3 regions of the Salinibacterium sp. UTAS2018 genome follow, and region 3 is predicted to be linked to each of the others. Evidence: riboswitches for the same ligand, from Rfam matches in the RefSeq annotation. Region 3 holds a riboswitch; each other region holds the start of a gene.

Region 1 (9,576 bases), 710 kb from region 3:
TCAGGCCAGCGAATTCTTGGTGGTTGCTGCCACGCTGCTCGACCTGAAGGTGGCGGGACTCCTGCCTCAGGGGGAGCTCGTAGACGCCGAAGACTTTGCCCTTCTTGAAGCGCGTGACCTGCTTTTCGCTCGCCTGTTGCAGTACCGCGCCTTCAAGCAGGCCAGTGACTGGTTTGGCTCGCACTTTGAGGTTGAAGCCACGCGGACGGTTCGGTCAGTTCGTTTGGAGGAGAAGTACCGCACTCAAACTCCCGAGCTCGTGTGGACCCTCAGCCTCGATGATTTTGCTGCCCTCGCGACGCTGGCGTTCACGCCGCGAGAGATTCCGAGCGTGGGGCTCGACCATTTGCACGCCCCGCTCATCAGCATCCGAGAGCAGGCGGCGCACGTCGTCGCGCTGTTGCGCGCGGGGGAGCCGATGACGTTCCGTCAGCTCATCGCCGGCGCCGAGCTCAAGGGCGTGGTCATTGCCCGCTTCTTGGCGGTGCTGGAGCTGTATCGCGGCTCGAACGTGGCGTTCGAGCAGATCGAACCCTTGGGCGAACTCACCGTCCGTTGGACAGCGGAACACTGGTCAGACGATAGCCTCGCTAATCTGGGAGCTGATTATGGAAACTGACACCGCGACGACTGAAAATCTGCCCACCGAGCAGCCCGACACCGAGCCGACAGCAGAAGAACTCGCCGCCGGCCCCGTTGTTGATCTCGCTCGCGGCCTTGAAGCGATCTTTATGGTGGCCGATCAGCCGCAAAGCATCGTGAGCCTGGCGACCGCGCTGAACGCTCCCGTGGCCGCGATCCGCCAGACGATCACCGCGCTGCGGGCTGATTTTGACGGCGAAGGCGCGGGCCCCCGTCGTGGTTTTGAGCTTCGCGAAGTGGGCGGTGGCTGGCGCATCTACGTGCGCGCCGACTACGACGCGGCGGTGCGAGACTTCGTTTATACGCAGAATCCGTCGCGCTTGAGTCAGGCCGCGTTGGAGACTCTCGCAGTGATTGCGTACAAGCAACCGATCAGTCGTGGGGCAATTGCTGCCGTGCGCGCGGTGAATGTTGACTCAGTAGTGCGTACACTGCTGAGCCGAGGACTTATTACGGAGGCGTTTACCGACAACGAGACGGGCGCCATCCATTACGAAACAACGGAGCTCATGCTCGTGCAATTGGGGATCAACTCCATTGCCGAATTGCCTCCCATCTCGCCACTTTTATCTGATGGTTCGGACGGTTTTGATGAACAACGCTAATGGCGCAGGCGCCACTCACCCCGAGGGCGAACGCCTTCAAAAAGTAATGGCCGCGGCAGGAGTTGCCTCCCGCCGGGTGTCAGAAGATTTGATCTACCAGGGCCGTGTTGCGGTCAATGGCAAGGTTGTCGAAGAAGCTGGTCGCCGCGTCAAGCCGACCGACCGCGTCACGGTGGATGGCTCAGCCATTCAGCTCGACACCACCAAGCGCTACGTCATGCTCAATAAGCCTGTTGGCGTCGTGAGCTCTATGGCAGACGAGGGCGGTCGCGCCGACCTGCAGCAGTTCACCGGCAACTACGACGAGCGACTCTTCAACGTGGGCCGTCTCGACGTGCAGACGTCTGGACTCATCGTGCTTACCAACGACGGCGAACTCGCGCACGTGCTCGCGCATCCCTCGTTCGGTGTTACGAAGACCTACATTGCCAAGGTTGAAGGTGTAGTGAGCGCTCAAACAGTCTCGCAACTCACCAAGGGCATCGAGCTCGAAGACGGAGTGATCGCCGCCGACAAGGCTCGCGTCATCGGCCGCGCCGTGAACGACGAGTCCATGATTGAGCTCACCCTTCACTCGGGCCGCAACCGCATCGTGCGACGGATGATGGAGGCCGCTGGCCACCCCGTTGTCGAACTCGTTCGTCGCCAGTTCGGTCCGCTCAACCTCGGAAGTCTTGGAGTGGGCAAGACTCGTAACCTCACCAAGGTGGAGCTGGGTGCGGTTTTGACGATCGCCCGTGACGCCGAGGAGCGCTCGTGAATCTAGGCCGCATCACCGGGCAAGTTCGCATCGTTGGTGCGGGGCTGCTCGGTGCCAGCATCGGCCACGGCTTGCGGGCCAAGGGTGTAGACGTGATTCTGCACGATGCGTCGCGCAGTAACGCGACGCTCGCCATCGACTACGGCGCTGGTCGTGCACCGCAGGCGGACGATAAGCCCACGCTCGTGATCGTGGCGGTTCCGCCCGACGTCACGGCAGAGGTTGTCGCGCGCGAACTCATGGCGTGGCCGCAAGCCACGGTGACGGATGTCGCGAGCGTCGCGGTATCCGTGTTGGACGAGCTCATCGCCCTCGGTGTCGATCTTGATCGTTTTGTTGGTTCTCATCCGCTAGCGGGACGCGAACGTGGTGGCGCTATTTCGGCGCGCGCCGACCTGTTTATTGGTCGCCCCTGGGTGATTGGCCGTGGGACGCCATTTAACCGTCGAGCGGTCGAAGATCTCGTGATCGAGCTGGGCGCGATTCCGGTGCTGATGTCGGCATCGGAGCACGATGATGCGGTGGCTTTGGTCTCGCATGTGCCGCAGATCGTCTCCAGTCTGCTTGCTCACCGTTTGGCCGACGCTTCCGACGAGGCTGTAGGCCTCGCCGGTCAGGGGCTGCGCGACACAACTCGCATTGCTTCAAGTGCCCCGGAACTGTGGGTTCAGATTTTGAGCGCGAATGCTGGCCCCGTCGCAGAGATTCTTCGGGAACTGCAGAGCGAACTCAGCGGCGCGATCACCGCCCTTGAAAATCCGGATGCACCGGGTTCACGCCGCGCTCTCGCCGAAGTGCTGGCAGGTGGTAATGCTGGAGTGGCACGAATTCCCGGCAAGCACGGAACGAGCAAGAGCTTTAGCCAACTCGTCGTGATGGTGGATGACAAGCCCGGTGAGCTTGCCCGCCTACTCACCGAAATCGGCGAGGCCGATGTCAACATGGAAGACTTGAGGCTGGAACACTCACCCGGCGCACAATTTGGTCTGGCTGAGATCTCGGTACTGCCGGAGAAAAAAAGCACATTGGCCCGCGAGCTCTCGTCTCGCGGTTGGAAGATTGCAGGGGCTTTCGCGTGAATAAGAATCCGTCGTTTGTTGTTGTGGCTGTGGATGGCCCCGCTGGCAGCGGAAAGTCGAGTGTGTCTAAGGCCACCGCTCGCGAACTTGGTTTTGACTATCTCGACACCGGTGCCGCGTACCGCGGTTTCGCGCTGCACTGCCTCGAGCGCGGTGTAGACACCCTGGGCCCCAGTGACGTAATCGAAACGCTCCCGCGGTTCGAGTACTCCATCGGTATCGACCCCGACAACTACTTTGTGAAGGTCGACTCGGAGATCGTGACCAACGACATCCGCGAACCTCGTATCACCGGGGTTGTCTCGAACATCGCCCGGGTTCCCGAGGTGCGTCAGTACATGGTCGACCTGTTCCGCAGCATCATTGCCGGCAGCGAAAAACCCGGAATTGTGGTCGAAGGACGAGACATCACGACGGTGGTGGCACCGGATGCTCAAGCGCGAATTCTGCTCACAGCCAGCGAAGAAGCTAGGATGGAACGTCGTGCGGCTGAACTCTCCGGAGAATCGAGCGCGACAACGGCGCAACAACTCAGTTATCGAGATGCGCAGGACTCCAAAGTCGTGGACTTCATGAACGCCGCCGATGGAGTCATCACCATTGACTCCACCAATCTTGACTTCGATCAAACCGTGACGGCCGTCGCGAGTTTCGTTCGCTCCAGTATGTAAACAAAGGACTACCCATGGCCGATCATTCGCCCGCCGCAGACGATTTTCCCGAGCTGAACCCGGATCTCGTCGAGCGACTTTCCGGCATGGACGAAGAAGAGGCTGCCCAGCGCACCTCCGCCCTTCGCGCCGGATTGAGCGACTACGACCTCGACGACGATGACATTCAGGTTCTGGATTCTGCATCCGACGACCCGGATGCCATCTACTACCTTCCCGCTTTGCCCGTTCTCGCGATCGTTGGTCGCCCGAACGTCGGCAAGTCGGCTCTCGTTAACCGAATCATCGGTCGTCGTGAAGCCGTTGTCGAGGACACCCCCGGTGTTACTCGCGACCGCGTGAACTACAAGGCCGAGTGGAACAACCGTCACTTCACGATCGTGGACACCGGTGGGTGGGAGCCCGACGCTAAGGGCATCGACGCTTCGGTTGCTGCCCAGGCTGAGATCGCTATCGACCTCGCCGACGCTGTTCTCTTCGTAGTGGATGCCACGGTTGGCCCCACCTCGACCGACGAGCACGTTGTGCGCATGCTTCGCGCCACTAACAAGCCCGTGATTTTGGTTGCCAACAAGGTTGACGACGTTCATCAGGAATCGGATGCCGCGTCGCTCTGGAGCCTCGGCCTCGGTCAGCCGTGGCCGTCATCCGCCGTTCACGGCCGCGGTGTTGCTGACCTTCTCGACCACGTGCTCACGGTGCTGCCGAAGATCTCGAATGTAGCCAAGGAAGAAGTGGGTGGCCCGCGCCGCGTTGCTATCCTCGGTCGCCCGAACGTGGGCAAGTCGAGCCTTCTCAACAAGACCGCCGGTGAAGAGCGCGTTGTTGTCAACGAACTCGCGGGCACGACTCGCGACCCGGTCGACGAGCAGATCGAGCTCGGCGGAAAGTTCTGGCGCTTCGTCGACACCGCCGGCATCCGCCGTCGTGTTGCTCTTGCCCAGGGTGCAGATTTCTACGCCACGCTGCGCACGAGTGCCGCACTGGAAAAGGCTGAAGTTGCCGTTGTGATCTTCGACGTGAGCCAGCCGCTCAGCGTTCAAGACCTCAAGATTGTTGACCTCGTGCTCGAATCGGGCCGTGCGCTCGTTCTGGCCTTCAACAAGTGGGACCTTCTCGACGACGAACGTCGCGACCTGCTCGAGCGTGAAATCGACAAGGACCTCGCGCACGTTGCGTGGGCTCCTCGCGTAAACATCTCGGCCAAGACCGGTCGTCACATGGAGAAGCTGGTTCCGGCTCTCGAGCTGGCGTTGGAGTCGTGGGATACCCGCATTGCGACCGGTAAGTTCAACGCGCTTCTGGCTGAACTCACGCAGGAGCACCCTCACCCGCTTCGTGGTGGCAAGCAGCCGCGCATCCTCTTTGGTACGCAGGCATCGAGCCGCCCGCCAACGTTCGTGCTCTTCACGACCGGATTCTTGGACCCGCAGTACCGTCGATTCATTACGCGTCGACTGCGCGAGATCTTCGGCTTCGATGGCAGCCCCATCCAGGTCAACATGCGTGTGCGTGAGAAGCGCAAGCGCAAGTAGGTTCGGCGTAACGACTAAACGGCGAGTCATTCTCCTGGGAGAGTGACTCGCCGTTTGGCGTTAACCAGCGCGTGAGCGGATGCCGGTGGGCTGCCGCTCACGCTCGAGCGTTAGTGTGCGACCGGTGCGACGTTCGCGTCGGCATCCGCCTCGGCGTCAACCTCGGCGTCGTTGCGCTTGACGAAGAACGTGGCGACGATCGCGAACAGCGAGATGATTCCGCCGGCCATGAAGGCGAGACGAACGCCCCCGGCGAGAGCCTCGGTATCGGGTGCCCCTTCGGCGGCCAGCGCGACGGACTGCACGGTGAGCAGCGCGATGAACAGCGCGGTACCGGCGGCGCCCGCGAGCTGCTGCACAGTGCCGATGGTGGCGCTTCCGTGTGAGTACAGATGCGGCTTGAGGCTGCCCAGTGCCGACGTGAAGAGCGGCGTGAACATGAAGGCCAGGCCAATGCTCATGGGAACGTGAATGGCGACGACCATGAACGGCGAGCTGTTCTCCGAGAGCATCGTGAAGCTCCAGAGGGCGGCGCTCACGACGATGGCACCGGGGATCATGAGCGGGCGCGGGCCAACTTTGTCGTAGAGGCGGCCCACAATCGGTCCGAGAATTCCCATCATGAGGCTACCGGGCAGCACGAGAAGGCCACTCTGGATGGGCTCGAGGCCGAGCACGTCTTGAGTGAACATGGGGAGCAGGATGATGGTGCCGAACAGGGCGGCCATCATGACCATCATGAGGCCGATCGAGATCGCGAACCCGGGGGCGGCGAAAGTGCGAAGGTCGAGCAGTGCACTGTCGGTCTTCTGCAGCGTGAGCTGGCGCATGATGAATAGCGCGAGGCTGATGGCTCCGGCAGCGATGGGGATAGCGGGGGCAACCAGCACCTCTCCGCTGGCTGATTCGCCGAGGCTGGAGAGGCCGTAGATGAGTCCCGCAAAGGCGACGGCGGAGAGGATGACCGAGGGTACATCGATCGACACCTTGCGGGGATCCGTGACGTTGCGCACCTTGGTGATGCCGAGGATGAGTGCGGTGACCGAGATGGGGATCATGACGATGAAAACCCAGCGCCAGTCGAAGACGGCCAGGACGAGACCGGCGACGGTCGGGCCGACGGCGGGAGCCATCGACATGACGATCGAGACGTTACCCATCGTCTTACCGCGGGTGGCCGGGGGGACGAGAGTCATGACGGTGGTCATGAGAAGCGGCAGCATGATGGCCGTACCCGAGGCTTGAACGACGCGACCGACGATGAGGATCGCGAAGGTGGGGGCGATCGCGCCCAGAAGTGTGCCCGCGGTGAAGAGCGTCATGGCAGCGATGAAGATGCTGCGGGTCGTGAAGCGTTGGATAAGGAATCCGGTAATCGGAATCACTACCGCCATCGTAAGCATGAACGACGTTGACAACCACTGCGCGGTGCTCGGCTCGATCTTGAGGTCTTCCATGATGCGGGGGATGGCAACGACGAGCGACGTCTCGTTGAGGAACACCACGAAGGTTGCCGCGAGCATGAGCGCGATGACGAGACGGTTGCGACCGCTGTTGTCGACGGCGCCCGCCGCAGAGCTCGACGATGAGCTCGCTCCGGGTGGGGCGAGGGGAATACTGCCGGTAATCGGCGCGGTGCTGGTCATGAAAATCCTGTCGTGTCTCAAGCGGTAGGACGAAGCAGCAGCCGGGGTCGAAAGGGCGCACAAATCAGTCGTCATCTTTATTCTTGCTCAGTGCAACGACATCCGACAGCAAAATAATCCCGATTGCGTGGAGTCGGCGGCAAACCGGCTCACGGCGCGGCGGATGCGGGGCATAAGCAGGCGGTATGCGGGTGGGAAGTGGTCCAGGAGTGGGCTACTGAGGTGGGCGCAGTACCACTGCCCGAGGATCCGCGTGAACCGCTATCGTGGAGGCACAACTTGTGACACGGGGTGCCCTGCGGGGCTGAGAACACACCCGTCGAACCTGATCTAGTTAGAACTAGCGAAGGGATGTCGTGCATGTCGCGTACGCCACCAAACTTTTTGACCGCCACCCAAGACGCGCTCGAGGCGGTGAGATCGACATCGCCGCTCGTGCAGTGCATCACCAATAGTGTGGTGGTGGGCTTCACCGCTAACGCTCTGCTCGCTGTCGGAGCGGCGCCGGCCATGGTGGATATTCCGGAAGAAGCCGGTATGTTCGCGGGGGTGGCGTCCGGAGTGCTCATCAATCTCGGTACCTGTCGTGAAGAGCAGCGCGCCGCGGCGCTGGAGGCAGCACCGGCCGCCAACGCTGCGGGAACGCCGTGGGTTCTCGACCCCGTGGCTATCGGTGCTCTGCCCGTGCGGACTCCGTTGGCGTATCGACTGCGTGATCTGGGGCCGTCGATTGTGCGGGGCAATGCCTCCGAGATTTTGGCGCTCGCCGAGCTTGGTGCCGGCGGCCGGGGTGTCGACAGCACGAGCAGTGTGGATGCCGCACTCACCGCCGCGCAGATGCTCGCGCGGGTGACCGGCGGCGCTGTCGCGGTATCGGGAGCGACTGACCTCGTGACCGATGGCGTGAGTGTTGTGCGACTGACCAACGGGCATCCGGTGCTGACGAAGGTGACGGGTGGCGGCTGTGCTCTTGGAGCGATCATGGCGGCGTTTGCGGCGGTGACTCCGGATGCGTTGACCGCGGCAGTAGCGGCGACGAGCGTGTACACGGTAGCGGCTGATCTCGCGGCAGAGCGTTCGGCATTGCCGGGAAGCTTCGCTGTGGCTCTGCTGGACGCACTGAGCGAAGTGTCAGTAGACGACATTGCAGAACGGGCGGTGATCGCGTGAGCGGCGTGCGAGAGAACGGGAGAGCGGTAGGCAACGGTTTTCGCGAGAGCTTCGACCTCTCGACCTATCTCGTGACGGACTCAGCCCAGGCCCGCGCGGCCGGACATGACCTTGTCGACCTCGTCTATGAGGCCGTCGCCGGGGGAGTCACCGTCGTGCAGATTCGCGAGAAGGACACTCCCGCCCACGAATTTCTCGACATCGTCCTGAGGGTTTCCACTGCTGTGGCCCGAAAGGTGCCCGTGCTCGTCAATGACCGTGTCGACGTGTACCTGGCGGCCCGCGAGATGGGTGCCAAAGTGGCCGGAGTGCATGTGGGGCAGAACGACTTGCCCGTGTCATCAGTTCGAGCCCTTGTCGGGCCGGATGCCATTGTCGGATTGAGCGCTTCTACCGAGGACCAGCTGTTTGCGGCGGGGGTGCGCTCGGCCGGGGTGGACTACGTCGGCATTGGTGCGCTGAACCCGACGACGACCAAGAAGGATGCTCCGGATGCTCTGGGACATGCCCGCATGGCCGAGCTCGTCGCAGTCAGCAAACTGCCGACTGTTGCTATTGGCGGTATTGGGCTTGAGGATCTTCCGTTGTTACGGGCCGCTGGTGCTGACGGTGCTGCGGTGGTGTCCGCTATTTGTGGGGCGGCCGATCCGCGAGAAGCAGCACGGGCGCTCGCCGCAGCGTGGGCTGGAGTTCGAGCGGGGGAGACGGCGTGAGTGACGTTGCGGGTATGGGAGAGAACGTGAGTGTGAGTTCAGGCGTTGGTGCGGGTGCAGGTGCTGATACGAGTGGCGTGCGCGTACCGCGAGTACTGAGCATCGCCGGAAGCGATCCTTCGGGTGGGGCCGGCATCCAGGCTGACCTCAAGTCGATCGCGGCCAATGGCGGCTACGGCATGGCGGCGATCACGGCGCTGACGGCCCAGAACACGCAGGGCGTGAGTGGCGTGCATGTGCCGCCGGCCTCGTTTCTGAAAGAGCAGTTGGATGCCGTCAGTGACGACGTCACGATCGATGCGGTGAAGATTGGGATGCTTGGCACTCCCGAGGTCGTCGCTGTCGTGCAGCAGTGGCTGGCGCGGGTGAAGCCACCGCTCATTGTGCTCGACCCAGTGATGGTCGCCACGAGTGGGGATCGCCTGCTGGATACCGAAGCTGAGCTGGCGCTGCGCGAACTCGTGCGGGTCAGCGATCTGGTGACGCCGAACATTCCCGAGCTCGCGATTATTGCGGGAGAGCCTGCCGCCGAGACCTGGGACGAGGTGCTGGCGCAGGCGGGGCGAGTCTCTGCCTCCTACGGGGTGCGCGTACTAGCCAAGGGTGGTCACTTGAGCGGAGCTGAGGCTCCGGATGCGCTCGTGGATGCTCGTTTCGGGAACGAACCGGTCGTGACTGAGTTTGCCGGCATCCGTCTAGAGACCACGAACACGCACGGAACGGGCTGTTCGCTCTCGAGTGCGCTCGCGACGCGC
Region 2 (9,576 bases), 1.2 Mb from region 3:
GCCGATACGCCACACCGACAGAGGGCGACCGTATTGCGGACCTGCTCGATAGGTTCGCCATCGGCCGAGCGAAGGTCGATCTCCCCACGCACTAGAAGCGGACCGTTCGTGCACGCCGTGATTTCGACGTCGTCTGTGTTGCCTGAAGCCGTCATCGGCCTGCCCCCACCTCAGCGCCCGCCGAACTCTCCTCGCCTTCGTCGCGGCCGGCCAGCACCGCCTCAAAGGGGAACGGCTTACGCAGGGACGATTTCTCAGCCACCCACGATTCGAGAATGTGCTCCCCCACCCAATCATCGATAAGCAGGCACGCACGCGCTCCGAAGAAGATCTCGCTGAGCAGCGCAGGTTCGCTTTCGGCAAGCCCACCCGCGAGGTCGCGGGCGGCAATTTGCTCGTGCACGGCATCCGCTTCAACGTGCTCGTCGAAGTATTCGGTGACGTTCTCATCGAAACCAAGACGGCGGAAGCCGCGAGCGTAAAGTCCGTTGGGGATCGACGACGTCATTTCGAACGCGGCCAGGTGCCCGGCGATGGCGCCGCGGAGACGACGGTTCATACCGAACAGCGAAATCATGTTGAAGGAGGCGAGCGTGATGGCCGGGACGAAGTTCACGTACGTGCCATAGCGCGAGTCGAGACCAATGCCACGCATCGAGCGCGCGAACAGCTCTGAGTGCATCCGTTCTCGTCGACCATTGCCGTATTCGTCAGCTTGGATCTCGACGAGCGCCGCCTTCGCGCGCCCTGTCAGCCTCGGGATCGCCCACGAGTGTGGGTCAGCCTCCTTCAGCGTGTAGATCGAGCGCTGCACCATGAACTCGACAGCTTGTTCCTGAGTGAGGTTTTTCGCGACGTGGCGCGAGAGGCTTGGCCCCGCATCCGGATCAGGCGCCGTGAGAGCGAAAAGCGCTTGAGCCACGTCTTCGGCGGCGGCGTTAGGAAGTTCGGAAGCGGGAACCAGAGCGCGAAGCTGGGCTTCGAAAGCCCGCTCTAGATCTAGCCGGGCCGCAATGGTATCGACGTGCCACTCCCACTGATCGCCGTTGTCGACGACCCTGCCGTAATACAGACCGTAGAGAAGGTAGAGAGCGAGTTGCACGTCGTCGTCGCGAATAAGGTCGCGCCCGCTCGCGATGGCTGCAGCAACTTCGTCGGCGAGCCCCTCAATGGTGTGTGGTGCCGACGCGCTGGCGAACGCAGGGATCAGCAGCGAACTAATAGGCCCGCGCGGTTCGATTTCTTCGTCATGCCAGTTCTCGCACAGTCGCGTGGCGCTGTTTGCGTCGTGAGCTCCTCCATTGTGGGGAACAGCATCGCGCGCGGGAGAGTTCTCCGTGGGGTGCATTATGACCTCTCCAGTTCATCCGAAGTCTTCGGATCAGGCACCCAAATTGCCTGATCAACTTCGTGAGTGAACCAATATTGCCAACAGCGCACACGGTCGTCAACGCAATTGCCGGGCTCCCAAATATTTCTCAGTAAGCTCACTGAGAACGTTCAACTGGGCGGCCTAGTGGCAGATGCTAAGTTGTTGCGTGTCCCCACGGGAGCCCGCTGGCACGGGCTGAGAGGAAGCTGACGCAGCTTCGACCGTTGAACCTACCGGGTAATGCCGGCGAAGGAAGAACGGTCTATGGCTTCATCTCACTCGCACGCTGGTGCGTCTAACATCGCTGTCGCAACCAAGCCACCACTCGGCACTCGACGTGCGGTGCGCGGCGGCATCTTCGGCAACTATGTCGACCAGTTCGATATCTTCTTGCCGGTCATCGCGCTGGCCCCGGCATCCGCCCAGCTCTTTGGTTCGGACAACCTCATCGGCAACGCGGGGCTGATCTTCGTCGCGACTCTTCTGGGGCGGCCCGTCGGTGCCGCGATCTTCGGGTCGATCTCTGACCGCATTGGGCGAACCGCGACCACCAAAGTTGCCCTGCTCGGTGTTGCCCTCACGACGCTGCTGATCGCGCTCGTTCCCGATCACACCGTGCTGGGCGGTGGAACTCTGGCCGCAATTCTGCTGCTGCGGTTTGTCGGCGGCATCTTCCTCGGCGGCGAATACACCTCCGCGATCCCGCTCGCCATGGAGTGGTCGCGGCCCGAACGACGGGGACTCGTGAGCGGGCTCATCATGTGGATGTCGCCGTGGGCCAACGCCTCGATCGCGGGCCTGGTGTTCGTGCTGCAGAGCGTGCTCGATGCCGCCGCCTATAACCAGTGGGGCTGGCGAACGCTCTTCGTGCTTGGATCACTGCTCGCGTTCACGATGCTGTTCTACTACCGTGCGCGCGTCGAGGAATCGCCGCAATGGCAACGACCGGTGCAGCGCGCGAATCCGCTGAAAGAAATTCTGGTGGGTCGCCACCGTCGTGCGCTCTGGCAGGTGTTCATCATGATGAGCGGGCTCTGGTTGCTCACGAACATGGCGATTCCAGTGCTGGCCGGGCAGCTTGGTTCCGGCGCGGGGGCGTTGGGTGCGAGCGGTGCTCTGGATGGCCGAGCACTGTCATTCGCGATGATGATCGGCACCGCGGCATCCGCTCTCACTATGGCAGCGTGCGGGCATCTTTCGACGTTCACCGGGCGGCGGCGTTTCTTTATGGGATTCGGGGTGCTGACCGCTGTGGGCGGGCCGCTCGCCTTTCTTGCAGTGTTTGCGGCCCCCAGTCTTGGGCAACTCGTGCTGGGAATCGTCGTGCTGCAAGTCGTAACGGTGTCGGCGTACGGGCCAGTCGGCGCGTACTTGGTCGAGCGCTTCCCCACCGCGGTGCGGGCGAGCGGGTATGGCGTGGGGTACAGCCTGTCGATTGTGATCCCGGCGCTGTATCCCTATTACTTGCCCGCGCTGCAGAGTGTGCTCGGACAGCAGGGTGCCGTGGCTGCGCTACTCGCGCTCGGCGGAGTGTTGATCGCAGTCGGGGCGTTCCTCGGGCCCGAGACGGCGCGGGTTGATTTGGACGCTAGCGGCTCGGCGCTCACGTAGACCTTCGCCCCGTGCAGTGCGGAAATAAGCGAAGACCGCCCACATGCCGGTCGCGCGACGAGTAATACTCGCGCGACCGGCATCCGGACGGTCCAGAGTTAGTTGCTGTTACTTGCTGCTCTCGGCAACCGGAGCGGGCTCGTTCATGGCGAGGAGCACAGCGAAGCCGGCCCAGAGCGTGCTGATGCCCATCGCGGTGTCCTTGCCGTTCCAGATTGACGACTGCCACATGGCGAACCACTCGGAACCGACGATGATGAACCCGACGAACCAGATGAGGAACCCCAGGCCGTACGCGGCGTAGCCCCAGATGCGCGCCTTGTCGTACGCGGCAACGGATGCGTCGCGAAGGCGGAACAACTTCACACCGCCGATGACGCCGAGGGCCGCAAAGAGGCCCTCGGCGATGATGATGCCGATGTAGGCGATGTGGTGGATTACTGGGCTTTCAATAGCCCGCCACATGAGCGCGTTGCCTTCGAAGGTGGTGTCCATTGAGAGCACGTGACGAACGAACTGGAAGTTGGAGTCGTAGTCCATCAAGTTGCCCGCGAAAACGAACAGCCCAAAGGTGCCTGCTAAGAACAGAGTGAGAGCCTGAAGAAGGCGAAGAGGGTGCTTCATGAAATTTAGTCTTTCCGTGTAAATACGAGGTCGATGCGAGGATCGACGTGTTGTTCGAACGAGATCGCCTGGACGAACTTCCAACCGTCCGCTGCGTGAGTGCGGATTATCTCCTGATAGTCCTCAGCCTGCGAGAGGCCCTCTCGGCGGCGGCTAATAGGCACGCTGACAAATGTGTATTTACGCATAAATTACCTTCACAGTTCGCTCACGCCCGACCGCAGATCTCGCCGTCACTCTAGCGCCAACATTGCCCCGTAATCAAAGTTGATTATAGGAAGTAGACCACTTCAGAGTTGAGGTGAGGCCGCTCAGCGAGCACCGGTGGAGATCTACGCGATCGAGGGCGCAACCTCGGCGTCGATTACGGGCATCACGTGCTTCACGAGCGCCTCGAGGATACGCGTATTGAACTCGACTCCGAGCTGGTTGGGCACGGTTACCAACAGGGTGTCGGCCGACTGAACCGCCGCGTCGCGCGCAAGCTCGGCGGCGATGACGTCGGGTGCTCCAATATAGGAGCGGCCAAAACGCGAGCGGGAACCGCCGAGCATGCCTACTTGATCGCGCTGCTCGACCTGCCCCTGGATACCAAAGTAGTACTCGGTCTCATCGTCAATGATGGGCAGGATGCTGCGGCTCACGGAGACCCGTGGCGCATGGTCGTGACCGGCACTCGCCCACGCCTCGCGGAACATCGAAATCTGTTCGGCCTGCAGCTCATCGAAGGGAACTCCGGTGTCTTCGGTGAGAAGCGTGGAACTCATCAGGTTCATCCCTTGCTCAGCCGTCCAAGTAGCTGTGGCACGAGTACCTGCGCCCCACCAGATGCGTTCGTTGAGTCCGGGCGCTTGCGGTTGAATCGGCTGCAGAGCGCTCGTGCCAATCATCAGAGGGTTGCCGGGAGCGAGCCCTTCGCCGTCGATCGCACGGCGAAACTTGTCCGTGTGAGTGCGCGCCATGTCGGCATCACTCTCGCCTGCTGCCGGCGTATGACCGAACGCGCGCCATCCGTCCATCACTGTTTCGGGTGAGCCTCGACTGATGCCCAGCTGTAGCCGCCCCGCGGAAATGAGATCTGTTTGCGCAGCGAGCTCCGCCATCGCTAGCGGGTTCTCGTACCGCATATCGATGACGCCAGTACCGAGTTCGATGGTGCTAGTGCGGGCAGCCGCCGCGGCGAGCAACGGCCAAGGCGATGCATGCTGACGCGCGAAATGGTGCACTCGAAAGTACGCTCCATCGACGCCAACTTCTTCAGCCGCAACGGCAAGTTCCACTGCCTGCAGCAACACGTCAGCCCCGGTGCGGGTGCGCGACCCTTCGACGTCGTGCCAGTGCCCGAAGGAGAGGAACCCGATTTTCGTCATACGGGCGAAACCGGTGGCTCGTTCACGCTATTCCCGAGCGAGAGGGCGACACCGTCGAGGATGTCGTGCTCGCTGGTCGTGACCCACTCGAGCGGGTGGCCCACTGCAGTCGCGGCGTCCGCCACTCGCTGCAGTACGGTAGCCCAGATGACGGCACCCGAGGCGATCACGTCGACGCGACCGGGGTGCATATAGGGCAGCGCTTCGCGTTCGGCGCGGGGCATGAGGGTGAGCGCTTCGCAGGATCGGAGCACCACTGCGAGGGGCAGCCGGCTGCCGCTGATCGCGACGGGGTCGTAGCTGGTGAGGCCGAGGGCATGCGCGGTGATTGTCGTGACGGTGCCGGCGACACCGATGACTTCGGTGGCTTTCGAGAGATCGACCGTCGCCGTCGCGAAATCGAGAGCCGCGCTGACATCGCTGCGGATGGCGTCGAGTTCTGCATCGGAGGGCGGGTCGGTGGTGATGTTGCGTTCCGCCAGTCGCACGCAGCCGACATCCATCGAATATGCCGCTTCGGGGATGTGGCCACCGATGACGAGTTCTGTGGAGCCGCCGCCGAGGTCGACGACGAGGTGTTGGGGTGCCGGTGCGGTACTGGTGGCGCCGTCAGGGTCGGATGCGGGCAGCGCCGTGAGCGCGCCGCGGAACGACAGGGCGGCTTCTTCTGTTCCGGGAATCACTTCGACCGGCACACCAAGAATCGCGAAGACCGCGTCGGTGAACTCGGCACGGTTGGCGGCATCCCGCGTGGCAGAGGTCGCAACGAACCGTATGCGCTCGGCGCCGTGCTCACTGCACAGTTCGGCGTAGCGACGCACGGCCGCGAGCGTACGATCAAGGGCACCTTGGCTGAACATGCCTGTTCGATCGACGCCCTCCCCCAGGCGCACCACTTCAAGGGTGCGCACGACATCGGTGAGTCCACCGTGGCCGTCGAGGTCGGCAATGAGCAGGCGGATCGAGTTGGTTCCACAATCGATGGCAGCGACGCGAGTCATGGGTTCTCCTGAAGTGCGGTGGGTGGGGCTAGCGGGTGGGGCTAGCGGGCGCGGCTAGCGGGTGGGGCTAGCGAACGACGACGAGGGCTTCGTTGCGCTTCAAGAATCCCGGCTTCCACGGCGGGTCATAGCGAGCGAAGTACACGGCACCTTGGGGCGCGACGCAGTCACGCATGAGGGCGGCAAGCAGAGCATCCGCATTCTGTTGGTACTTCTCTTCGTTGGAGCCGCCGCTGAATCGGCGAGCGGCCACCCGCTGTTCGGGTACATCGGTGGTGCGCACGGTGGCGTCGCGCGGAGCAGGAACGCTCGTCGCGCCCGCCGGCATCACGAAACTCACCGTGTACTTCTTCGATTCGCCCGGCGCTTGAATAACCGGCGCGGTCATCGAAATATTGGAGGAACTGATGTACCGGATGAGCGGGCGAAAGCCCTGATTGCCGGCTTCGAAAAACGACCCATCGGCCTCGACCTGCGCCAGAATGTGCGCGGGATACAGCCGCACTTCGTAACCATCATGCTCAGAAATCACGGTGTACGGCTGCTTTTCGGTCATGCCGTCACCCTACGCCTGTGGGCTTTGGACGAGCCTGACGGTTCGCCGTGCGGCGGGCCTGCGACGCACGTGCTGCGCGCGCGACAACCCGGATGCGATCTCGAGCACGCAATCTCAGGCTTAGGCCTTTTTGACGACGCTCGACTTGAGCTGTATCTGGCCGAAACCGTCAACTTTGCAGTCGATGTCGTGGTCGCCAACACCATCGACGAGGCGGATGTTGCGCACCTTCGTTCCGACCTTGATCGACGTGGGGCTGCCCTTGACCTTGAGGTCCTTGATGATGCTCACCGTGTCGCCATCGGCGAGTGGCGTGCCGAACGCGTCCTTGATGACGGATGCGTTCTGCTCGGCTTCGGCAGCGGCATCCGCTTCGCTCGGCGACCACTCGTGCGCGCACATGGGACACACCAGCAGCGAGCCCATCTCGTAGGCGAGGTCGCTGGAGCAATTCGGGCAGAGAGGCAGAGCGTCAGACATAAGGCACTTTCGGCTAGGCGCCAATCGGGCTGACGCAGCGCTGAACTAGTCGCTGATCGTCAATTTTACGCGATCGCGCGGTCGTAGATTGGTTCGCAATCTCGGAATAGGTTCAGCCAGAGCACGGTTGCATCCAGCGACATCGCAGATCGACTCCGTTCAGCTCTTGAAAGGCCCTCTCCATGACCGTGCTTCACGACCGCCTCGCCGCGACCGACTCCCCCATTCTTGATGTGCTCGCCGAGCGATGGAGCCCCCGCCACTTCGACGCCACCGCACCTCTCGATGAGGCGGCACTGCAGAACGCTCTCGAGGCTGCTCGTTGGGCGCCCTCGGCCTACAACAGCCAGCCGTGGCGCGTCGTTATCGCCCGCCGTGGCACCGCGCAGCACGAGGCAATCGTGGCAACCCTCAGTGGCTTCAACCAGACGTGGGCTCCCTCCGCATCCGCTCTGATTGTGTTCGTTGCCGAGCACCACAATGAAGAGGGCCGGGCGCAGGCCATGGCATCGTACGACCTCGGCCAGGCCGTTGCCTACTTCACAGTTCAGGCTCAGAGCCACGGACTGTTCAGCCACCAGATGTCAGGATTCGACCCGGATGCCGCAGCCGCAGCCCTCGAGATCGACCCCCGCTTCACCCCCACCACCGTCATGGCTGTAGGCACTCTGGGTGACCCCGTCGAGATGACGGATGTCATCCGCGAGCGCGAAACGGCGCCCCGCGCTCGTCGCGCCGCTGCCGAATCGGTGCTCGTCAACGCTTAGCGCCTGATGCGGTGCGGGGTCTGCTCATTCGATACGCGGGCCCCACATCGCGCGTTCGCAGGGCTTGCACGCGAGCTGCCCGGTGGCAAGAACCCTCCCTACGGCGTGACGTCGCCCGCGATCAGTTCGCGCATCGCGGTCACGATCCCACCCTTCACGTCGGCCGATAGGTGCGAGACGAGAACGTGCGCTACGCCGGGTTCGGTGATGATCGCCTTCGCCTGCTCGTCGAGCTTGATCGCGGCCGGATCAATCGCGCTCCGCAGCGATACGATCGGCTCTTCCATGAGGTCGCACGAACGAACAGCGATGTCGGTTACCACGATGCCGTACACCCCGGCGAAGGTCTTATCGAGCGAGGCAAACGCAATCGTCTCGTCGCCGCCGAGGCCAACCTTCGGGCCAAACTTCTTGAGCATCTTCGCGAGACGCGGGTCATCCGCCAACATCACTTCGCTCCGGATGCCAAGCTCGGCCAGCCGGGGAACCAACTCCGCGGCGGTCGACTTCTCCTCTTCCTCGTCGGCGCCTGGTGCGCCGGCAACAGCAAGCCCGAGCGCTTGCGAGAGTTGCACGACGCTCGTGACCGCATCCGTCAGCAGCTGGGTGAGCCGAAACTCTGGCGAGTGGCCTTCCGCTGACTCGGTGCCGAAGAGTTTTACGAGGTCTGACCAGTCATAGGCGCTGGCCACCGAGGCTGTCAGGGCGTGGCTCGCGGCGACCGGATCTGCAGAAGTGAGGGGCAGCATCCGGTAGTTCGGCAGTTCCCGGCCGAAGACTCCCCCGAAGTTTTCTTGAACGATAAGCCGCTGGTCGGTCACCAGAAAACCCATCGTTTGGCGCTTGCGAGTAAAGCGATTCATGGCGTGGTAGCCGACGAACAGCAGCGGCACCTCGTGGGTTCGCGGGGCATCCGCCAACAGCAGCTGCTCGACGGCATCCTCGAACACTTGGGCGGCATCGTCGAACACGGGATGATTCGCATGGTTGTGACGAAACACCACCTGCTGCAGCTCGGCGTCGAGATCGGCTGTCCACAGCGACAGCTTGGCCGCGATGGTGTCGGTCGCCGCGCGATGGCCGGCGGGGATGTCGCGGAGGTAGTCGTCTACTGCAGTCACGAATCGGGTCCTTTTCGAAGGCATCGGGTGGTGTCGCTAAGAGCGGAGCAGCGCGTTATTCGCGGCCGTCTTCGAGCGGAATGAGCATGGTGCGGAATTCGCCTTCTGCAGCGTGGATGTCCCAGATGCGTGACGCGACGTCGTCGATGCCGTTGGGCAACTGAAGCTTCGGGATGCCGCCGGGGATGACCAGCTGACGAACGCGGATCCCCTCGCTTTCGAGCGCCTCGTGCAGCATCTCCCCGTACGCGCTCTCGGCGGGGAAGGCGAGCGATGTCCCCGCGAAACCGGCGCGCGACTTCACCGAGGTGCCGCCATTGATCAGGATGATGCTGCCGTGACCTGCCTCGCGCATGGCGGGCAGCAGCGTGCGTACGGTGTGGATGAGGCCGAGCGCAGAGAACTGGAGCGCTTCTTGTGCCAGTTCGGGAGTCAGATCGAGCACTGGCTTCAGATAATCGCGCGACGGAAGCGGGCTGTATTGCACAGCCGTGATCGGCCCGAGCTCGGACGCGGCACTGGTGAGAGCGGCCTCCAGCTGGGCGGGCTCGCGCACGTCGGCGGCAAAACCGCGAGCGCTGACGCCATCCGCCGCGAGTTCAGCGGCGAGCGCATCGAGATTCGACTGATCCCGCGAGATGAGCGCAACCGCGAAACCTTCGCGTCCGAACCTG
Region 3 (9,576 bases):
CGCGACGCTCGAACTGCCCGAAGGCATTGTGCTCGCGCTAGAAAAGCCTTTCGGCAGTGACGAAGCGAGCGCTCGCGCTCTCAATCGCATCCTGCAGACGATCGTGCCTGAAGAGCAAGTGTTTCGAGTGGACCATTTTCTCGGTAAATCGACGGTGCTGAACCTGTTGGGGTTGCGCTTCGCTAACCGCGTTTTCGAACCGCTGCTGGCTGCGCCCAACGTGGCGAAGGTCGAGCTGATTTTCGATGAGGCTCTCGCTCTGGAAGGTCGCGCTGGATACTACGACCGTGCTGGAGCCGTCGTCGACATGATCCAAAGCCATCTGTTGCTGGTTCTGGCGCTCACCGCGATGGAGCCGCCCGCGAGCGTGAGTTCCGAAGACCTTCGCGGTTCTATGGCGCAGGTACTCCGTGCGACTCGCGTGCAAACGGTCGATGGCACGTGTGCGCGGCGTGCCCGCTACACCGCGGGAACGATTGGCGATCGCCGCCTTCCGGCGTACGTCGATGAGAATGGCGTCGACCCGGAGCTTGGCACTGAAACTCTCGCTGAAGTCACCTTCGAGATCGACAACTGGCGATGGGCGGGAGTTCCGTTCGTGCTGCGCTCGGGCAAAGCTCTGGGCGATTCCCGCCAAGACATCGTGATTACCTTTGCGCCAGTTCCGCATTTGCCGAACGGCCTCACGGGTAGCGCCGAGCCGGCGAAACTCACCATCTCGATCAAGCCTGCAACGCTCTCGCTCGATCTCATCGTGAACGGCGAGGGCGACCCGTTCACTCTTGATCGCACTCAACTGACAACCACGCTGGGCGATGCGGCGATGAGCGCGTATGGCGAGGTCATTGCGTCACTCATCGACGGCGATCCGGTGCTCTCGGTGCGGGGCGATGTTGCCGAACAGTGTTGGCGAATTGTGGCTCCGGTGCTTGACGCTTTTCGCAACGACCGGGTTCCCCTCGAGGAGTATCCAGCAGGGTCGCACGGCCCCGAATCGTGGAGCCGGCCGTGACAGGCACCGGCGCTCGGGGCGTGACGGGCGGTCGGGGCGTGACGGGCGGTCGAGGTGTGACGGGCGGTCGAGGTGTGACGGCGCGCGCAACCGCACGCACCCGCGCGAGTGCAGAGCAGGCGTACGTGCTCTCGGGACCTCTCGACCCCACCGATTTTTATCCGCGGTTTGGGCCGTTGCCCGCCGTTGTCGCGGTATTGGATCAGTCGGGCGACTGGGACACCATCGGCCGCACTCGCCGCTTGATTCTCTCCGATAGTGGTTATGTCATTGAGACGATCACTGACACCGAAGTTCCCGGGCTGTTTGCCTACGAGCTCAGCGATTTTCAGCGACTGTTCGGGATGCTCGTCTCGGGCGCCCGCGCCGAATGGCATTTCGACAGCACGATCAACGGTGCGCGCATCTCATGGAGCTACACCTTCGTCGCCAAGCGTGGCCGACGGTGGGCGGTGTGGCTCATCGTACGACTGTGGTGGGGGCGGTACATGCGCCGAGTCTTGCCTCCGATCGCTCGGGAGATTGAGCGTCTCGCTGCACGTTAGTCAGCTCCAGTTATCTAATCGTTGCAAGAAACGGCGTCGTTCACACCCTCCACGCACCATTCTCACAACTTGCGCGGAGATGCGCTTGTGACAATGTTTCTATGTTCCGATCGAGATTTGCAGTGGCTGCCGCAGCAGCGCTGTACTTCGCCGCTCTGGCGAGTCTCGCTTTCGTGATTGCCCCGGGCAGCGATGGCCGCTTTTGGCTGTGGACGACCGTAGCGTTCATTCCGGTCGGTGTCTTTCTCGTCGGCATGTTCGGTCGCCGACGGTGGTGGGCAGCACTCGCCTTTAGCATCGTCGCGGCGTCGTGGCTCGAAGCTGCGCAGACAGTGTGGATGCCCGCGGGCTATGCCGCTGTCGTAGACATTCTGCTGGCCAGTATCGGTGCCGGCATCGGAGTGTCAGCTGCCGTGGGTGTAGCCCTCTGGCGCGAACACTCGGAACGGCCAGCGACGCGCACTACGCAAGCCACCACCAACCTCGCGACCTCTCGTCGCGCCTCCGCCAGCAACTCGGCGGCACCGCTTAACCTCGAGCGGTGACCGACGACCGCTATTCCCACGATGTTCTTGCCGACTTCAGTATTCAGCGCGGCCCGAAGGTTCTTCCGAAGGTTGCGATCGAGCGAGACATGGTCGTCGAAGTCATTGCCGACGGCTACGTCGGTGCACTCGTGCGCTTCACCGACGGCCTCATGGAATTGGAAGACCGCAGCGGGCGCTCCCGTGCCTTCCCGCTGGGAAGTGGCTATCTGATCGATGGCGTGCCGGTCGAGCTAATAAAGCCCGTGCCCAAAGCCGGTGAGACGGCTACTCGCAAGACCGCGTCGGGCTCTTTCGCCGCGCCAGAGCAGCGCGCCCGCACCGCGCTTGCGAGCCGCATTTATGTGGAGGGTCGCCACGATGCCGAACTCGTCGAAAAGGTGTGGGGCGATGACCTGCGAGCCGAGGGAGTCGTCGTTGAGTTCCTGGGGGGTATCGACGATCTCGAGAAGATTGTCGCGGACTTTGCGCCCAACTCCGAACGCAAGCTGGGCATCTTGGTTGATCACCTTGTGCCGGGCTCAAAAGAGAGTCGAATTGCCGAGGCTGTGGGCCGCGGCAAGTACGGCAAGTATGCGCTGATAGTCGGGCACCCGTTCGTGGATGTCTGGCAGGCGGTCAAACCTCAGAGTCTCGGAATCGCCGCGTGGCCCACCGTTCCCCGCACGATTGAGTGGAAGCACGGCATCTGCGAGGCGTTCGGCTGGCCTCATGACGATCAAGCGGATATCGCGCGCGCCTGGCAGTTCATCCTGTCGAAAGTGAAGAACTTTGGCGATCTCGAACCTGAACTGTTGGGCCGCGTCGAGCACTTGATCGACTTCGTTACGGTCGACCAAGAATCGTAGCTAGCTAGCTAGCTAGCGAGCGCAACGCTTCGCAGATGTGCCGTCGCTCAGTCGAGCTGGGGGAGTACTTCGCGCGCGAGAAAGTCGAGCTGGTCGAGGTCGTGAAAGTCCATGATCTGAAAGTAGACCCGGGTAAAACCGAGGGCTTTTAGCTCGGAGATCTTGTCGACCACTTCGCTTGCGGTCCCCGCGAAGCCCCCGAGGCGCAACGCGTCGGGGGTGCTGTTGGCTGCGGTTGCGCGAGCGTCGATTTGAGCGTCAGTGGCCCCGACTGCGGTCGTTCCGGCTATCGAGAGCACGAGGGTCGATGGGTCGCGGTCGCAGTGCTCGCACGCGGCATGCACGCGGTCGATGCGTTCCTTGAGCGGTGCGATAGTGGCGAAGCCAGCGTTGTATTCGGCGGCGAACTTAGCCGTGAGCGCTGGCGTACGGCTCGGGCCGCTGCCGCCGATAATGATCGGTAGCGGGTCTTGCGTGGGCTTCGGCAGCGCGGGGGAGTTGCTCAACTGGTAGTGCTTGCCCTCATACGAGAAAGTCTTTCCGGGGTCGGTGCCCCAGATGCCCGTGATCACGTCGAGCTGTTCTTCGAGCATCCCGAACCGCTTTGCCGGGAAGGGGATACCGTAGGCGGCGTGTTCGCGCTCGAACCACCCCGTGCCCAAACCGAGTTCGATGCGCCCGCCCGACATGTCGTCGACCTGAGCGACCTGAATCGCCAGAATTCCCGGATGCCGGAAGGTCGCCGACGAGACGAGCGTGCCGAGGCGAATAGTTGAGGTCTCCCGCGCGAGACCGGCGAGCGTGGTCCAGGAATCTGTCGGACCAGGCATGCCACCGTTGCGGTCATCCATCGTCAGATAGTGGTCAGAGCGAAAGTAGCCCGTGAAGCCGAGCTGCTCTGCCGCTTGCGCGAGCAGAAGCTGGTCGGTGTAGCTGGCGCCGTTCTGAGGCTCTGTGAAGATGCGGAAGTCCATACCCCGAGCCTATTGATGATTAGACTGGGTGGCGAACACGGGAGTCCGGTGAGCCGGGCTGAGAGGGAGCTTCTCCAAGCTTCGACCGTCGAACCTGATCTGGATCATGCCAGCGCAGGGAGCAGACACTCTTGAAACCCGTGCCATTCACTAGTGAAAGGCACGAAAGTGACCACAACAGCACCATCTTCACCCTCGTCCACCACCTCGACCCTGGGATCGCGCTTTCAGTGGCGCGTCATCGACATCGTCGTGGCCAGCGTCATCGGCGTCGCGAGCGGCTTGATTTTCGTCGTCTGGAACGTGGCGTCAACGCCGGCACTGGCACCGTTTTCGGCGCTGCTCCCGGGACTCCAAGCGATCGGCGGAGGCTTCTGGCTGTTCGCCGGTGTTCTCACCGCGCTCGTTATTCGTAAGCCGGGCGCCGCAATCTATGGTGAAGTCGTCGCAGCCTCGGTCTCGGCCCTCATCGGCAATCAGTGGGGCATCCTCACCCTCGTCAGCGGTATTACCCAAGGAGTGGGCGCCGAGATCGTGTTCGCTGCGTTCCTCTACGCAAACTGGCGGGTCAGCGGCGCCATTCTGGCCGGCGCCGGAGCAGGACTCGCCATGGTCATCACCGACTTGCTGCTCTGGTACCCGGGCTCAGCACTGCCCTTCATTGTCATTTACGCGATCGCTGGCGTCGTCGGCGGAATGCTCATCGCCGGATTACTCTCGTGGCTTGCCACGCGTGGTCTTGCTGCCACCGGCGCGCTCAACCGTTTCGGTGCCGGTCGCGAGATTGCGAAGCGGGTCTGACCCCCACAGTGCCTGCTGGCGTCACCGTCGAAGGATGGGGGTGGCGCCACTCCAGCAGGCTCGCGTGGGCGGTGCGCGGGCTCGACCTGCGCATTGAACCGGGCGAACGTGTACTTCTCCTCGGCGAATCCGGGGCAGGAAAATCGACCTTTCTCCATGCCCTTGCCGGGGTAGTCGGTGACGACGAAGGTGAGTCAGAAGGCTCACTTCTTGTCGATGGCGAGCATCCGGCATCCATTCGTGGCCGCACGGGGCTCGTGATTCAAGACCCTGATAGTCAAGTGATTCTGGAACGCGTCGGTGACGACGTTGCTTTCGGTTGCGAAAACCTTGGTGTGCCGCGCGACGAGATTTGGCAGCGGGTGCGCCATAGTCTCGCTCAGGTCGGCCTCGACGTCGCTCTCGATCGCTCGACGAGCGCGCTCTCGGGCGGGCAAAAGCAGCGTCTAGCGCTCGCCGGAGTACTCGCGATGCAGCCGGGGCTCATCGTTCTCGACGAGCCAACCGCCAATCTCGATCCCGTTGGGGTTACCGAGGTTCGGGATGCCGTCATCCGGGTCGCCGAAGCGACCGGCGCCACGATCGTCGTGGTCGAGCATCGCGTGTCGGTGTGGAGCGAAGTTGTCGATCGTGTCGTTGTGCTCGCAGCCGGCGGGGGAGTCATCGCCGACGGGCTACCTTCGGAGGTTCTCTCGCGCCAAGGACAGGAGCTTGCTGCTCGCGGGGTCTGGATCCCGGAGTTCCCACCGCCGCGCCCCCAGCGCGCAGCCCGCGGTGAGCAGCACACCGTCCTTACCGCGGAAAGCCTCGCATTTGGGCGCGCGAAGAAAGCACTCGGAATACCCTTCGACCGCGAGATCCTGAGCAGCCACGCGCTCGCCATTACCGGTGCCAACGGCGCCGGTAAGTCCACGCTCGCGTTGACCCTTGGCGGACTACTCGCACCGGTAGACGGTGCCGTGGTCGCGAGCCTCGCACTCGCAAACGGGGCGGGCCCGCATCCGATCAGATGGAAGTCGCGTCAACTGCTCACTCGAATCGGTACCGTGTTTCAAGACCCGGAGCACCAGTTTTTGACGAGCACGGTGCGCGCAGAGCTCGAAGTGGGACCGCGGGCGCTGAAGCTTTCGGCGGCTGAAATGAATGCTCGGGTCGATGAGCTACTCACGCGGCTCCGTCTCGAGCAGCTTGCCGAAGCCAACCCGTTCACGCTCTCGGGGGGCGAGAAACGTCGCCTCAGTGTCGCTACCGCCCTGGCTACGCGCCCGCATGTTCTGGTACTCGACGAACCCACGTTTGGCCAAGATTCGCGTACATGGAGCGAACTGCTCGCACTGCTGGCTCGGCTCGTGGATGACGGCAGCAGCGTGATCGCGGTCAGTCACGATCTCGAGTTTGTCGCCGCGCTCGCAGACTCTACGGTGGTGCTCGAATGATCCCCATCGCGCCCGTGAACCCCGTGGCCAAGCTTGGAGCGGGGATCATTGTGAGCCTCTTCCTCATCCTCACGATCGACTGGGTTTCCGCGGCGACGGCTCTCGTGCTCGAGCTTGCGATTATCGCGTTCTTGGGCATCGAGCCGAAGCGTTTCTGGCTGCGCACCCTGCCGGTCTGGATCGCGGCGCCGCTTACCGCGCTCACGATCTTGCTCTATGGGCGCTACGACGGCGAGGTGTACTTCGAATTCTTGCTGATCAGCATCAGCGACGGCTCGATCGAGCTGGCTCTCGCCACGTTTCTGCGGGTGCTCGCGATCGGTTTGCCCGCGGTGGTGCTCTTCATCTCGATTGATCCCACGGACTTCGCCGACGGGCTTGCCCAGCGGCTACATTTTCCCGATCGTTTCGTACTCGGCGCGCTTGCTGCGGTGCGGATGGTCGGCCTCTTTCTCGAGGACTGGCGCTCGCTAGAGCTGGCTCGACGCGCTCGCGGCGTCGCTGATCGCGGAAGGCTCCGTCGACTCGCGGGTCAGGCCTTCGCGCTGCTGGTGCTGTCGATTCGGCGCGGAAGCAAGTTATCCATCGCGATGGAAGCGCGAGGCTTTGGCGGCTCTCAGCAGCGCACCTGGGCGCGAGAATCACGCTGGGGCGCAGCAGAGTGGCTCACTCTGCTCGTCGGGCTTCTCGTGGGCGTTACCGCTACCGTGGTGGCCGTGCTTACGGGAAGTTGGAACCTCATTGTCGGCTGACGTCACGCGACCGCTGCCATCGCCACGCTGGCGCTGTCTCATCGATGGTCGGTCTGGTTCGGGTAAAACCGAGCTGGGCCGAGCGATGGCGGCCGCGTGGCCCGAGGTTCAACTCGTCAAGCTCGATGACTTGTACCCGGGCTGGGATGGGCTGGATGCCACGAGCAGCATTATTCCGTGCATTCTCACGCAATTGCGGTGGCAAGAATGGAACTGGGCCACCGATTCGGCGGGCGCGTGGCACGAACTCGACGGTGATCGCCCCATCGTTATTGAAGGCATCGGCTCGCTGAGCCGGGCCTCGAAGCCACTCGTCGATCACAGCATCTGGGTCGATCTCGATGATGTAGCGCGAAAGAAGCGCGCCCTCGATCGCGATGGCGACACCTACGCCCCGCACTGGGAGCGCTGGGCTCGGCACGAGCAGAGCTTTATGGCGCGCGAGCAACCGCGAGAACTTGCGGCTGAGATTGTCGACGGCGTCGATATCTCACGCTGGTTTGAGCGTGGCTAGCTCGCCTTCGTCCACAACTGCGTGAGATCGGTTCCGCGGGGGTTGATCGTCATCGCGTCGGCCTCGCACGTGAGGATGAGCCCGACGACGTCGTCAAAATCGCTACGAGGAATGGTGTACTCCAGTTCCTCTACCGGTTCGTCGTCGAGCGTCGCGGCAGTTTCTACGGTGTACTCGGAGACATCCCAGTTGTGGGGGATGGCGACATCAACATTGATGAGGGCTTGGCCCGTTACCGTGCCGGTATACGACTGCGTAATGGTCATGACTTGGTCTTTTTTAGGCTCAGCGGTGATCGTGAACACGAGATCAGAGTCGATCGTGATTCCGCCGTTGCTCGTCCAGGTCAGCGTTTGACCGCCAGTCGGCTCGACAGCGCTAGCCGGCACATCTTCGGAGTCGAGTTCAGCGAGGAGCTTTTCTGACGCGTCGGCCGTGTCGAGAGTCCACGTATGACCCATCGCGCACACCTCCATCGCCGTCGGCGGCTCGCTGGTATCCGCAGGCTCGATCAGGGCGCAGCCGGATAGCACCAGCATGATCGCAGGGGCTATCACTAGCGCACTCGCGCGCTTGCTCGACATCATCAATCCTCCTGAGGTTCGTGACACTCACGAAATCCTACGCGGTTGTGACCGTTAGACCGCCCAACGACAGCTACGCCCACCCGAGTTCATGCAATTGCTCATCGTCGATGCCGTAATAGTGCGCGATTTCATGAACGAGAGTGATGTGAATCTGTTCTTTCAGCTCGTCGAGGGACTCGCTGACAGCCAGAAGCGGTTCACGAAAGAGAATGATGCGATCGGGCAGCTCACCAAAGCCGTACTGTCCCCGTTCGGTCAGAGCGACGCCGTCGTAGAGGCCAAGCACTGAGAGCGAGCCGTCTTCAGGCCGATCTTCAGTCACGAAGACAACATTGTCGAGGCCATCGACGATGTCGTCGGACAGCGCGTCGAGCCCCTCAACCACGAGCGCTTCGAACTGTTGCTCGTCGAGATTCTCCATGAGTCCATCCTGTCAGGCGGCACGCATCCTCGTGCTCCCACACTTCTCCGATCAAACTCCCGCTTGCGTCTTAGCAAACCAATAGAAAGTGCCTTTAGCGTCGCCGTCATGCAAAGAAAAAAGTTCTGGGGCGCAGTCAGCGCTACCGTCGTCCTCACCCTGACACTCGCGAGCTGCTCCGTGGGCGCCAGCGAGGCCGTCAGCGGCGGCACTGGCACCACCGATTTTGTGAACGTGAGTCTCACGAGCGATTCGGGCTCATTCTTCGACGCCGCGGTTGTGCACTCCATCGAAATTGATGTGGATAGCGCCGCGGTCGACGCAATGCTGCAGACCTACCTTGATTCTGGCGACAAAGAGTGGGTGGAAGCCACGGTGGTCATCGACGGCACGACATACGAGCAGGTCGGCATCAAGCTCAAGGGAAACTCGAGCCTGAGTGGTGTCACGGCGGACACTCCCATTGAAGAACTGCCCTGGAGAATCCGTCTCGATAAGTACGTCGAGACGCAAAGCATCGACGGGGTTACTGATCTTGTGGTGCGGACTAACAACACCGAAACTTCGCTCAATGAGGCTGTGGCGCTCGAGTTGCTGAGCGCGGCAGGGATAGCGACCGAAGAGTCAGTTGAATCCGCGTTCTCGGTGAACGGCAGTGAAGACGCTCTGCGTCTGATCGTCGCGGTTCCCAACGAATCGTGGCTCGAGCGAAACTACGACGCCGGTTTGCTGCCCTCGGATGACGGCATCCTCTGGAAGGCCGAGAGCGAGGGTGACTATTCCTGGCTGGGCGACGACCCTGACCTCTACACCGAGGTGTTTGATCGCGAAGTCGGCGAAGACAACTACGAGCCGCTGGTCGACTTTCTTGATGTCGTGAACAACACCACTGACGAAGAATTCGTTAGCCAGCTTCCCGCTGTGCTCGACGTGGAAGCCTTCGCGCGGTATCTCGCGATCGAAGATCTCATCAACAACTTTGACGACATCGATGGGCCAGGCAACAACTCCTACCTGTACTACGACCCCAATTCCGGGCTGATGACTGTCGTCGCGTGGGACCACAATCTCGCGTTCGGTGTGGTGAACGAAGCCGGCGGAGGGGCCCCCGGTGGCGAGGCCGCTCGCGGCCAAGCACCGG

Evidence for each region. A riboswitch is a leader RNA that binds a small molecule or an ion and turns the genes downstream of it on or off. The one in region 3 is predicted to bind thiamine pyrophosphate.
Region 1: it holds a riboswitch for thiamine pyrophosphate, as region 3 does, so the genes downstream of both, thiM (hydroxyethylthiazole kinase) here and ESZ53_RS04630 (ECF transporter S component) in region 3, are expected to answer to the same signal.
Region 2: it holds a riboswitch for thiamine pyrophosphate, as region 3 does, so the genes downstream of both, ESZ53_RS13440 (MFS transporter) here and ESZ53_RS04630 (ECF transporter S component) in region 3, are expected to answer to the same signal.

What each region holds. Positions count from the first base shown of each region.
Region 1 covers NZ_CP035375.1:261,455-271,030, forward strand. The annotation lists gene ESZ53_RS01245 (ScpA family protein) at 1-619, shown strand, start outside; gene ESZ53_RS01250 (SMC-Scp complex subunit ScpB) at 609-1,247, shown strand; gene ESZ53_RS01255 (pseudouridine synthase) at 1,234-2,007, shown strand; gene ESZ53_RS01260 (prephenate dehydrogenase) at 2,004-3,086, shown strand; gene cmk ((d)CMP kinase) at 3,083-3,757, shown strand; gene der (ribosome biogenesis GTPase Der) at 3,772-5,292, shown strand; gene ESZ53_RS01275 (MDR family MFS transporter) at 5,403-6,938, opposite strand; TPP riboswitch at 7,216-7,307, shown strand; gene thiM (hydroxyethylthiazole kinase) at 7,299-8,108, shown strand; gene thiE (thiamine phosphate synthase) at 8,105-8,821, shown strand; gene ESZ53_RS01290 (bifunctional hydroxymethylpyrimidine kinase/phosphomethylpyrimidine kinase) at 8,818-9,576, shown strand, end outside.
Region 2 covers NZ_CP035375.1:2,810,111-2,819,686, reverse strand. The annotation lists gene ESZ53_RS13450 (CDGSH iron-sulfur domain-containing protein) at 1-155, opposite strand, end outside; gene ESZ53_RS13445 (iron-containing redox enzyme family protein) at 152-1,348, opposite strand; TPP riboswitch at 1,537-1,646, shown strand; gene ESZ53_RS13440 (MFS transporter) at 1,637-2,983, shown strand; gene ESZ53_RS13435 (DUF2165 family protein) at 3,092-3,607, opposite strand; gene ESZ53_RS13430 (DUF4177 domain-containing protein) at 3,613-3,795, opposite strand; gene ESZ53_RS13425 (LLM class flavin-dependent oxidoreductase) at 3,940-4,977, opposite strand; gene ESZ53_RS13420 (Ppx/GppA phosphatase family protein) at 4,974-5,978, opposite strand; gene ESZ53_RS13415 (heme-binding protein) at 6,046-6,534, opposite strand; gene ESZ53_RS13410 (zinc ribbon domain-containing protein YjdM) at 6,655-7,014, opposite strand; gene ESZ53_RS13405 (nitroreductase family protein) at 7,197-7,781, shown strand; gene ESZ53_RS13400 (hypothetical protein) at 7,880-8,902, opposite strand; gene ESZ53_RS13395 (SDR family NAD(P)-dependent oxidoreductase) at 8,958-9,576, opposite strand, start outside.
Region 3 covers NZ_CP035375.1:967,218-976,793, reverse strand. The annotation lists gene ESZ53_RS04655 (glucose-6-phosphate dehydrogenase) at 1-1,012, shown strand, start outside; gene ESZ53_RS04650 (SRPBCC family protein) at 1,009-1,557, shown strand; gene ESZ53_RS04645 (VanZ family protein) at 1,659-2,102, shown strand; gene ESZ53_RS04640 (DUF3097 domain-containing protein) at 2,099-2,950, shown strand; gene ESZ53_RS04635 (LLM class F420-dependent oxidoreductase) at 2,998-3,924, opposite strand; TPP riboswitch at 3,951-4,059, shown strand; gene ESZ53_RS04630 (ECF transporter S component) at 4,093-4,725, shown strand; gene ESZ53_RS04625 (ABC transporter ATP-binding protein) at 4,734-6,161, shown strand; gene ESZ53_RS04620 (energy-coupling factor transporter transmembrane protein EcfT) at 6,158-6,913, shown strand; gene ESZ53_RS04615 (ATP-binding protein) at 6,903-7,427, shown strand; gene ESZ53_RS04610 (hypothetical protein) at 7,424-8,038, opposite strand; gene ESZ53_RS04605 (metallopeptidase family protein) at 8,085-8,435, opposite strand; gene ESZ53_RS04600 (CotH kinase family protein) at 8,544-9,576, shown strand, end outside.